2 regions of the Exiguobacterium sp. s78 genome follow, and region 2 is predicted to be linked to the other one. Evidence: riboswitches for the same ligand, from Rfam matches in the RefSeq annotation. Region 2 holds a riboswitch; the other holds the start of a gene.
What was found. A riboswitch is a leader RNA that binds a small molecule or an ion and turns the genes downstream of it on or off. The one in region 2 is predicted to bind S-adenosylmethionine.

Region 1 (6,043 bases), 180 kb from region 2:
CCAACAGCGTGTCTAGAGAAAATCGCAGCGCGTTTTGCGAAAGCGAAAGCACCAATGAAGTACTCGATGCACATCATGGATGACATGTGGCAAAAGTATCTCTTCATTTCAACGTTCGCGGGTGTGACGACTTTATTTCGTTCAGCGATCGGTCCGATTCGACAAGAGTCTGTCGGGCGTCAGATGATCCTAGACGTCATGGCGGAAGCGAAACAAGCGATGGAAGAACAAGGCGCAGTCTTTAATGACGATGTAGAAGCGGTGCTGTTGAAACAGATGCATGCAATGGAAGACACGATGAAATCGTCGATGTTACGTGACATGGAAAAGGGTCAGCCCGTCGAAGTGGAACATTTTTTCAGTGCATTATTGAAGCCTTCTACGACAAATCAGATGAATGCATTGAAATTAGTCGAAGCAAATCTACGCATGTATCTCGAAACGATTAAATAGTCACTTTTTTCTATTTTAGAAAAATGATGGAGTAGTCCTAATGTTTCGTTTTGATGACGAAAGACCTGTTTCCCTTAGGAATCGTTGACTTCCGAAATAAAGTTCATCTATTCTTAATGAGATTGAAAAAAACTGATAATATATTTTTCCGTATTTTTTCTTGCAAGGACGAATGAAGCAGACGAGAGGGGAAGTTTATCCATTATGAAACGTATTATTATTCGTGCAGGTATGACACCATTCGAACAGTTCGATGCTCCTTATTTGATGAAACATAATTCCATTGGAGGAAACGTTGGAAATCTTATCTATCAATACAGTATCTTTCGGACGTTGATGACAGAAGGTACGACGATTACACCTGACTATTACTATTACGACGAAGAACGGGCAGACGAAATCAATGCCAACTTTGATCTTTATGTCATTCCGTTAGCGGATGCATTCCGAAAAGAATTCGTACCGACGTTACGGAAATATACACGTCTCATCAAAAAATTAAAAATTCCAGTCGTCGTCATCGGTGTAGGGTTACGTGCACCGTTTGAACCAGACTTAGATGGTGGATTCCCATTCGATGAAGATGTCAAAGCGTTCGTCAGTGCCGTTCTCGAGCGCTCGAGCATGCTAGGTCTTCGCGGGGAGATCACGTCGAAATACTTAACACGTCTTGGTTTCCGCGAAGGGATTGATCATCGCGTTATCGGATGTCCTTCGATGTACGCGTTCGGTCGTGATTTGCACATCCGTGAAACGAACATCACACCTGAGTCGATGATTACGGTCAACTCGTCACGTTTGGCACCACAAAACGTTCTTGATTTCATTACGCGCGGGATGGAAGAGTATCCGAATCACTACTTCATTCCACAGTGGATGAAGGAACTGAAGTTGACGTATACAGGGACGCACCCGATCGCAGATCTTTCAGTGACGAACTATCCGGTGAAGATGTCGGATCCTGCTTATATGAACGATCGGGTTCGTTTCTTCTTGAACGCACAGACATGGTTTGATTTTATCGGTCAAGCAGACCTCAGTTTTGGAGCTCGTTTACACGGAAACATCACAGCGACACTTGCGGGTACGCCGAGTATCCTCATTCCAAAAGATGCACGGATGCGCGAATTGACGGATTACCATCAGTTGACGCACATTTGGGCGAACGACATCAAAGCGGATACACAATTATCCGACGTCGTAGCAAATGCTGACTTCCAAAGTCCGGCACGTGTTCAAGCGCGTAACTTCGACAACTTCGTTGACTTCTTGAACGTGAACAATCTTGAGCATATTTATCAAGAGACGAACTATCCTGAGAATGTACCGTTTGACCGTCAAATGGCGCAAACCGAGTTGCTCCCACCAGTCCAGCCGATTTCTGGCGTAAGTCTTGAGGAAGCAGTCGCTCGTTTTGAACGGTTCTTCCCGGAACAAGAGAAGAAGATTGCGGATGCGCAAAAACAAACAAAAGCACAATTAGCTGAAAAAGATAAGAAAATCAAAGCATTGCAGAAACAAACAGGAACGGCTCAAAAGGATCAAGAGATTGCGGCACTCAAAGCGCAACTGGCTGCCCAAACGAAGAAAATGAAGCATCAGCAAGGAACATTGAACCGGAAAGCGGTTCGTGCAGCCTTGAAAACAGCGGATTTATTCGCTAAAAAGTAACCCTTTAAACATTCCGGATCGATACGATGCGGAATGTTTTTTTGATAGAAGTATTCTGAATTGTGTTGACAATTTGAAAAAGACTTGATAGGGTTATGAACAATTACATACTTATCCAGAGAGGTGGAGGGACTGGCCCTATGAAACCTCAGCAACAGGTCGAAAGATACTGTGCTAATTCCTGCGGGTGCTGCACCCGATCGATAAGATTTCCGAATTGTCGACCGACGCATCCGTGAGGATGCGTTTTTTGTTTGAAATAGGTGGAATGAGGAGGAAATGGATTCATGAAAACGAGCGGAGCATTTCGACGCAAGATGGAATCACGTCATTTGATCATGCTGTCGTTAGGTGGTGTCATTGGAACCGGATTATTTTTAAGTACAGGTTATACGTTGGAACAAGCAGGACGTGTCGGAACGATTTTATCGTATTTGATTGGGGCCGTCGTCGTTTACTTAGTCATGTTAAGTCTCGGTGAACTCGCCGTGCACATGCCGGAAACCGGATCATTCCATAAATACGCAACGAAGTACATCGGGCCCGGCACCGGTTATACAGTGGCCTGGCTCTACTGGCTGACGTGGACGGTCGCCCTTGGTTCAGAATTCACGGCAGCAGGCATTTTAATGCAACGTTGGTTCCCGTCGATTCCTGTATGGGTGTTCAGCGCATTGTTCGCTGCGATGATCCTTGGTATCAACGTCTTGAAGGTTCGTGTGTTTGCTGAAGTCGAGTTTTGGTTTTCCGCCATTAAGGTCGTGACGATCATTGCTTTCATTTTACTCGGTGCGGGAGCAATCGTCGGCTTCATTCCACTGCAAGATGGTAGCCCGGCTCCATTCTTTTCTTCGTTAACCGAAGGCGGGTTGTTCCCAAATGGCGCTTTCGTCATCTTCATGACGATGCTTGCCGTGAACTTTGCTTACTCGGGAACGGAACTAATCGGTGTCGCAGCGGGTGAAGCAGTCGATCCGAAACGGACGATTCCGCTTGCGATCCGGACGACAATTTTGCGACTCGTCCTCTTTTTCGTCGGTACGATCATCGTGTTAGCCGTCTTATTACCAACGGATGGGAAAGGTGTACTCGAAAGTCCGTTCGTCGCCGTGTTTGAACGGATCGGAATTCCGTATGCGGCAGACGTGATGAACTTCGTCATTTTGACAGCGATCTTGTCGGCAGCGAATTCTGGACTTTACGCCGCCTCTCGGATGCTCTGGTCGCTTGCGAACGAACGCATGATTCCACGCTTCTTCGCCCAGGTGACGCCAAGTGGGGTTCCACTTCGAGCCGTATTGTTCAGCATGCTTGGCGGAGGACTTGCCTTGCTGTCTAGCATCTATGCAGCAGGAAGTGTCTATATCGCGCTCGTCTCGATTTCCGGTCTCGCTGTCGTCGTCGTTTGGATGAGTATCAGCGTTGCCCAGTATCGTTTCCGGAAACAATTCCTCCGTGAAGGGCATACGGTCGACGAATTGGTCTATCGCACACCACTCTTTCCATTTGTACCGATCGCCGCTTTCGTCGTTTGTTTGATTTCTCTGATTGGTATCGGATTTGATCCGACACAACGAATTGCCTTGTATTGTGGTATTCCATTCATCGTGATCTGTTATATCGTTCATGCGTTCACGAATTCTTCTCAGAAACGGAGTGTTGAAGATGTCCCGAATCAAAAATCCAGTTGATCAACGATTACAGGAAGTTCCCTTTCTTATTTTAGATGGTGCCCTTGCAACCGAACTTGAACAGAAGGGATTCGACCTGAACGATCCGCTTTGGTCAGCACGTCTCTTAATCGAAGCACCAGAACAGATCGAACACGTCCATCGTGACTACTTTGAAGTAGGTGCCGATGTCGCGATCACTTCAAGCTATCAAGCAAGTATCGAAGGATTCAAGCAACGTCATATCACGACAGAGGAAGCAAAGGCGCTGATTCGACAAACGGTCACCTTGGCGCAAAACGCACGCACGCGTAGCGGAAAGAGTGACGTATTGATCGCGGGATCAGTGGGTCCTTATGGTGCCTACTTAGCAGATGGTTCTGAATATCGCGGTCATTATGGGGTGTCAGCAGATGTGCTAGAAGCCTTTCATAGACCACGAATCGAAGCGTTGATTGAAGCGGGGGCTGATCTGCTGGCATTCGAGACGATTCCGTCGCTCGAGGAAGCTGTCGTATTGTTCAGGATTCTCGAAGCGTATCCGGAAGTGTCCGCTTGGCTGACGTTCTCGCTTCAAGATGCGACGCACATTAGTGAAGGAACGGCACTTGCGACGTGTATTGAAACGGTCGGACAACATCCACAGCTCGCAGCAATCGGTGCAAATTGTTTTCCGGCATCTTACGCGACCGACTTTATCCGTCACGTCAAGGCGTTGACGGATGTGCCAATCATCGTCTATCCAAACTCTGGTGAGGTCTATGATCCGGTCGCAAAAACGTGGTCAGGTACGAATCAGTGTACGTCGTTCCAAACCGTCGCGAAGACATGGTATGAGGCAGGGGCACGATTGATCGGCGGTTGTTGCCGAACGTCACCCGAACACATCGCACAAATTCGTTCGGTTTGTCAGGTTTCTCATACATCATGAAGAATGACGAAAAAACGGACGCGAAATCGATTGATTTCGCGTCCGTTCCTTTAAATGGTGTGATTTCGTTACCGCTCGCGCAAGGCACGGTTGAATTGTTGCAATAGACGTCCAAAATCTTCGGCATCGTCCGATGGCCAATCCGTCAGGAGACGTTCGATGCTCGCGAGGCGCGCTGTCCGGTAAATCGTGAGCTCTTCTTGTCCTTTATCCGTAATATGATAGAAGAAGGCACGACCATCTGTCGGATCTTTTACTTTTTCCACAAGTTGCTTCTGATCGAGCGCTGCAGCTTGGCGGCTGACGGTCGAGACATCAAGCTGAAGTTCACGGGCAAGTGTTTTGACACCGACGTTGCCGGAATCTGCTAGTTGTCGCAGTAAAAGGTAGGAAGCACGATCTAAATTACGATTGTCTGCCGTCGCTGTCGTCAAGCGCCGGATCAGGATTGCTAACTCCAATTCAATGGTTTCGAGTGCTTGTTGAGACATCGGGTATCTCCCCTTTCAAAAAAGTCTCTCTGTCCCTCATGATTACCCAATGTGGATAAGCTGTCAATGCGAAAAGCAGGAGGCTTGACAGAGTTGTAGTTGTATTATACAATCATTTTTGTTCTTTTAATTGTATCATACAACTTTCGTAGATGAAAAACGAACGACAAAGGAGAATTCAGATGAAAGCTTATGAGTCGATGAAACAAGAGGTCATCACGGTAAACGATACAGATCTGATTCGGACGGTCATCGAACGATTCATTCAATCTGGTATTAGCGGCGTTCCTGTCATCAATGCTGAGCAGGAGGTCGTCGGGTATATCAGTGATGGAGATATCATGCGCGCGATCGGAAAACACAAGGACATCATCGTCGATACATTCTTATATGTAGATGTCATCAAAGGAGACGAAGAAGATTATGAAGATCGGATTCGTCATATCTTGAATCGACCTGTTATGGAACTGGCACGCCGGAAAGTCGTAACTGCGGACGCTGACACAGAAATGGAAGAGATTGCAGCAACGCTCGGCGCAAAACGAATCAAAAAGCTTCCAATCCTGAAAGCAGGACGACTTGTTGGGATCATTAGTCGAGGCGACGTCATCCGTCATTCGTTTAAACAGTTCATGTAACACACTCAATAGAAAGAAGGGACACTATGGCACTTGCTGAAAAAACAACGACGCTTGAGCCGGAAACGGTATTAGCAGAAAGCAAACATGGATTATTCCATCAACCGGTTGCTGTCTGGGCAGTTTTTTTCGCCAGTATTACAGCATTCATGGGAATGGGTCTCGTCAATCCCGTCTTACCGACGATTG
Region 2 (6,043 bases):
GTGATGTGGTCCGCTACGTTGATTCGATCAATCGTATAGCGATCCGTATGATGGATATAATTCGCACACGCGTTTTTCAAAGGTGTCCGGTAACTAAATGTCGCGTCAATCGATGATAATGCTGCCTTGATCGTATGCGAGTGACAGACGATTAGAATTCGTTTCCCTTCATACATGCGTGTCACTTCCTGTAGCGCCTCGAACACGCGATCCTGGATGGCTTGTTCCGTTTCAAGACCCGGCACAAGCGTCGTATCGTTCGCTTGAACGGCCTCGTAAATCGCTGCGACTGGTTCACCGGAAGCGGCTCCGAATTCGCGTTCGACAAGTCGCTCGTCTGTCGCTGTAATCGTTAAACCAACAGCACGACCGATGATTTCTGCTGTCTCAACGGCACGCGACAAGGGACTTGCTAACAAGACATCCCACTTTTCATTCGATAGATAAGCGGCGCTAAGTTCCGCTTGTCTTCTTCCTGTTGCATTCAACGGGATATCTTCTCTTCCTTGAATCCGTTCGTTTAAGTTCCAATCCGTCTGACCATGCCGCACTAAACAAATTTCAGTCATGTCTCTGTCTCCCTCATTTAAGAAATATGACTGATTGTATCATGTTTTCCATTCGGAAGTTGTCGCGGTGGCAACAGTAGCACCTGACAGGTGAAACGTTCAATTCGTTCAAGCAATCGCTCAATCTTTAACGGATTTTCCGTCTGAGCGAAACTGGCAAGTGAGTGGGTGCCATTCGGAAAGGAAAACAAACGAACATCGGCTCCGACATCGGCTCCCTTCTCAACGAAATGCAAAGCTTGAGAAAACGGGACGATCGGATCTTTTTTACCGTGCAAGAGCATGATGGGCGGGGCATCCGATGTTAGGTGCGTGACGGGTGAGACGTGCGTCATCAGCTTGCGCCATTCTTCTCGTCCCCCCTTGTAGAACTTAATGTGGGCAATCCAAGTCTGAATGAAATTAAACAACAAAAAGTTCGTCGGTGGATATAAAGCGATCACACCACTGATCAATGGCATGTGCCGCTCATCGCGCTCACCGACGAAAGCAGATGGGGCAAGTGCCGTCGTCAGCATGAGTGCGGCTCCTGCTGAGTCTCCCCATACCATCATCCGTCCTCTTAGAATGCGAAGATCCTCTGCTTCCTTATTCAAAAAACATAACGCATCCCGTACATCTTCGAGGTTATCCGGAAAATAACTGCCCTCTTCGAACAAACGATACTCAATACTACAGACGGCAACTCCGAGTTCAAGCAGACGGTCGACGATTGGACTAAAGCAGAACATGTCATCGCGCTCTCCACGAACGAATGCACCACCGTGTGCATAGATGGCAACTGGAAACGGTCCTTCTCCCGGTGGATAATAGAGATCGAGCTGTAAGATGCAGTCTCCCACCTGTTTGTAGGTGAGCGTCCGCGGTGCAAGTTGTTTTTCTGTGAGTGGCAAGGCGGGTTCGGTCCATCGAAGCAATGCACCATAATTGTTCCAGATACTCGCTCCCGCTGCTGCCGTCGTCAATAACGCAGCTCCCCCCATTAGCCATGCAGTTTCACGTTTCACTTGATCACCTCCAAAAGACGTGCCAGTTTCTTCACTTTATTATCCTTCTACCCCGTTTTAAAAGAAGTCGAACGTCTCGGTATTCGTACTTGACGCTTCACCAGCGTTCCGCTATAGTGAGAAAGTCCAAATCGGAATAGTTACGTTTTAATAATGGAGGTATCATATAATGAAAAAAATCATTCCCGCTTTAACAGTCGCTTTCGCAAGTGCAAGTGTTCTCGCTGCTTGCGGTTCGAATACCGATTCATCGACTTCAGATAAAACCCAGACAGAAGTCTATGCATCAACGTTCGCGACGGCTGCTATTGCCCGCGAAATCGGAGGGGATCAAGTCAACGTCAAGATGATCGTCCCACCTGGAGCAGACCCCCACTCTTACGAGCCGACGTCAAAACAACTCACCGAGATTGCTAAGGGCGACTTGTTCCTCTTAACCGGTACGACGCTCGAGCCGTATTCGAAAAAAATCCAGGAGAGTCTAAAAGGCACGGATGTCCGCTTCGTCGAGACGAGTAAGGACGTCAACTTGCTAGAATCGGATGCTACACTTCATGCACATGAAGAAGAGGAGCATAGTGAAGACGAACATGCCCACGAAGAAGAAGGGCACGATGATCATGCAACGGATGAACATGCGCATGAAGAAGAGGGTCATGACCATGGAAAATACGATCCACACGTCTGGCTCGATCCTGTCAACGCAAAAGCAATGGCACGCTCGATTACAACTGCTTTATCAAAAGAAGTACCAAAAGACAAAGCAACATTCGAGAAAAACTTAAAAGCGTTCGATCAGCAAGCTGATGAATTGGACGAACAATTTAAACAAGCTGTCGCTGATGGATCGAAAAAAGAACTTCTCGTTACGCATGCCGCTTACGGTTACCTCGCAGAACGATATGGTTTCACACAACTGCCGATTGCGGGAATTTCTCCTTCCGATGAACCGTCACAAAAGCAACTGGCCGCTTTAGTGAAAGAAGCACGGATGCATGATTTGAAATACGTCGCGTTCGAAGAGACGGTCTCACCAAAGGTCGCACGTGTCATCCAAAAAGAAATCGGAGCTGAATCCGTGACGATTCATAATCTAGAGTCGGTCACGAAAGCGCAACAAAACAGCTCTTATTTCAAGTTGATGGAAGAAAACGTCCAAACATTGAAAAAGGCACTTCAGTAAAGTACAGTTGACACGCGTTACTCAATGCGGTACGGTAAGAAACGTGTTTTACAACAATTGAATGACTTCTTTTTATCGCGAGAAACGGAGGGACTGGCCCAATGATGTTTCGGCAGCGGACGATTTGATTCGTACTGTGCCAAATCCAGCAAGCGAAAGCTTGAGAGATAAGAAGAGCGTCTTTATTTCATAAAGACCTCCTTCTTTCTTGCGAAGGGGTCTTTTTTTGTATCTTTGAGAAACGAGGTGTCAACAATGAATGAAACGATCACGCCTAACAAATGGGCACTGCTTCCCCTCGTCGTATTCCTAGTTCTCTTCATCGGAGCCGGGATCTTCTATGACGACTTTTACAAATTTCCGATCCTTATCGCCGCACTGATCGCTTTGATTTTTGCTGCAATCACGACGAAAGGATCCATCAATCAAACGGTCGAACGAATCGCAACGGGTGCCGGAAATCCTGATATCATGATCATGGTCTTCATCTTCTTACTAGCCGGTACGTTTTCTGGAACAGCAGAAGCAATCGGCGCCATCGATGCGACCGTTAATGCTGCTTTGACGTTCCTACCTCCGTCGCTCCTCATGAGTGGTCTGTTCATCATCGCTGCCTTCATCTCAATGGCAATGGGGACATCGACTGGAACGATTGCTGCACTCGCGCCAATCGCCTTCGGTATTCATGAAGCGACAGGCATCAACGTTGCGATCGCAGCGGCTGCTGTCGTTGGTGGATCGATGTTCGGCGATAACTTGTCGTTCATCTCGGATACGACGATTGCCGCCGTCCGGACCCAAAAAACGAACATGCGCGATAAATTCCGGACGAACTTCATGATCGTCCTACCGGCTGCTATTTTGACGGTCATCCTACTCGCATTCGTTTCTGGTTCTGGTGACGTCGTCGAAGCAAAAGCATTTGAATTCTACAAGTTGATTCCATATCTCGCTGTCATCGTCCTTGCACTATTTGGCGTCAATGTCATTCTTGTCTTAATTGGTGGTACGTTACTCACCGGCATCATCGGTATGATTGATGGTAGTTTCGGCTTGAGTGGCTTCGTCCTCTCGATGTCTGAAGGAATGATGGGCATGGCGGAGATCTCCATTTTGACGCTCCTCATGGGTGGTCTCGTCAGCTTGATTACGTTCAACGGTGGAATCGCCTTCTTAAAAGAGACGCTGACACGCAAGATTTCACAGCGTCGTGGTGCCGAATTCAGTATGGCGGCACTCGTTAGTGCAACGAATCTCGCGACTGCAAACAATACGATCTCGATTCTCGTCGCTGGACCACTGGCAGCTGAAATCGCCGATACGTATGAAGTCGATCGAAAAAAATCGGCGAGTATCCTTGATATCTTCTCTTGTGGTATTCAAGGCATCATTCCGTATGGAGCACAACTATTGATCGCAGCAGAATTGACGAAAACGGCTTCACCGGAACTGATTCCGTATCTGTTCTATCCGTTCCTCCTCTTCGTCTGTGGATCAATTGCCATCTTCTTCGGCTTACCACGCATGAAGAAGACAGCGACGAAGCAAGAAAAAATTTCTTCGTAACCATAAAACAGGTCCAATCGCGTCGACGATTGGACCTGTTTTATTATTTATTCTGCTTCGCTTGTCGTTCTAAGATTAAGTAAGCGATTGCCGGAAGCGGGAACTGAACGAGTCCAGCGCCTCCCCACACCCATGGATTACGTCCTGACTTTCGCGCACTAAGAAACAGACCCACTGCCTGCGTTACTAACAAGGCGCCAATGCTAAGCCAAGTACATTTGGATAGCTTTTTATTCTTTTGAGCCATCTTTTCTCCCCCTCTTTTAACACACGATTAAATCTCACGATTCTTTTCTATTTTACCTTATTTCATTCCTCCATGAGCATGGAAACGGACGTCTTCGTTCGTTCATGCTAAACTAAACGAGCAAATCTAAACTACGTTTTATGAGGAGGAGTAACACATGCAATACGCAAAACTTTCAAACGGTATTACGATTCCCCAAATCGGATTCGGTGTCTGGCAAGTAGATGAAGAGACAGAAGCACCTGCTGCTGTCGCTGAAGCATTACGTGTCGGCTATCGTCATATCGATACGGCTGCTGTCTACAAAAACGAGCGCGGTGTCGCAAAAGGAATCAAGGAAAGCGGCGTGAAACGTGAGGATCTCTTCTTAACGTCAAAAGTCTGGAACGATGATATTCGTGCCGGTCGGACGAAGGAAGCATTCGCAGAATCGCTCGAACGTCTCGAAACAGATTATCTTGACCTCTATCTTATCCACTGGCCGGTCGAAGGCTATATCGAAGCGTGGAAAGCAATGGTTGAACTGTATGAAGCAGGCAAGATCAAAGCGATCGGTGTCTCGAACTTCAAAGAACATCACCTCGATACATTGGCAGAAGAGGGCTTGATGGCACCAATGATCAACCAAGTCGAGTTGCATCCACAATTACCGCAACACGAACTGCACGAATACTTGCAAGATCACAACATTCAAGTCGAAGCATGGAGCCCACTCATGCAAGGGAAATTCCTCGAAATCAACGATTTCAAGGAAATCGCAGAGAAACACGGCAAGACACCTTCACAAGTCGTCTTACGTTGGCATCTCGACAACGGCATCGTCGCTCTTCCAAAATCCGTTACACCAGAACGCATTGCGGAAAACTTCGACGTCTTTGATTTCCAACTCGATGCCGATGATCTTGAGAAAATTGATCGTCTGGCAACGGATGTCCGCCTCGGACCGGATCCGGACGAAATCGATTTTTAATCTGACGATTCACGTAAAAGAGAACGTCTTCCATATGAAGACGTCTTGATTCATCTGAACGACGAGAGACCCGTTTCCAGTCTACGACTTGGAAGCGGGTCTCTTTTTTTTATGATTTAAGCTGTTCAGACATAATAAATTAAAATCGTATCTTCCGCTTCTTCTGCCTTTTGAAAATAGGCACGTAAATCGGCGAACTGTTCCCAGATATCCTCGAATTCGCCCGGTGTTCCGGCTTCATCATGAATCGAAGCGAGTGCCCGTTGATCAAAATTCCGCATCACCTCAGCCGAGATGATGAGGAGTGGCAAGGGCAGAATACCGACAATCGCCGCTTTCTCCTCATTGACGATCAACTCTTCGCCAACGATCGCTCGTCCCAGGTTGTAATGTGTGTCTTGATCAATATAGATATCGATTTGATTCATCAAATGATAGATGGCGTTCGTCTGTTCGAGGGCGAACAATTGTTCATGATCGGGTTGTGTCTCATGAATGAAT

Region 1: another riboswitch for S-adenosylmethionine. It lies ahead of KNQ18_RS13450 (amino acid permease); the one in region 2 lies ahead of KNQ18_RS14310 (Na+/H+ antiporter NhaC family protein).

What each region holds. Positions count from the first base shown of each region.
Region 1 is NZ_JACSNB010000003.1:70,126-76,168, forward strand. Features, by position in the region: gene KNQ18_RS13440 (ketopantoate reductase family protein) at 1-453, shown strand, start outside; gene KNQ18_RS13445 (polysaccharide pyruvyl transferase family protein) at 658-2,124, shown strand; SAM riboswitch class I at 2,233-2,334, shown strand; gene KNQ18_RS13450 (amino acid permease) at 2,412-3,815, shown strand; gene mmuM (homocysteine S-methyltransferase) at 3,790-4,725, shown strand; gene KNQ18_RS13460 (MarR family winged helix-turn-helix transcriptional regulator) at 4,794-5,216, opposite strand; gene KNQ18_RS13465 (CBS domain-containing protein) at 5,399-5,854, shown strand; gene KNQ18_RS13470 (MFS transporter) at 5,881-6,043, shown strand, end outside.
Region 2 is NZ_JACSNB010000003.1:245,189-251,231, reverse strand. Features, by position in the region: gene KNQ18_RS14325 (histidine phosphatase family protein) at 1-569, opposite strand, end outside; gene KNQ18_RS14320 (alpha/beta hydrolase) at 587-1,576, opposite strand; gene KNQ18_RS14315 (metal ABC transporter solute-binding protein, Zn/Mn family) at 1,746-2,759, shown strand; SAM riboswitch class I at 2,829-2,933, shown strand; gene KNQ18_RS14310 (Na+/H+ antiporter NhaC family protein) at 3,015-4,325, shown strand; gene KNQ18_RS14305 (hypothetical protein) at 4,369-4,572, opposite strand; gene KNQ18_RS14300 (aldo/keto reductase) at 4,730-5,542, shown strand; gene KNQ18_RS14295 (hypothetical protein) at 5,668-6,043, opposite strand, start outside.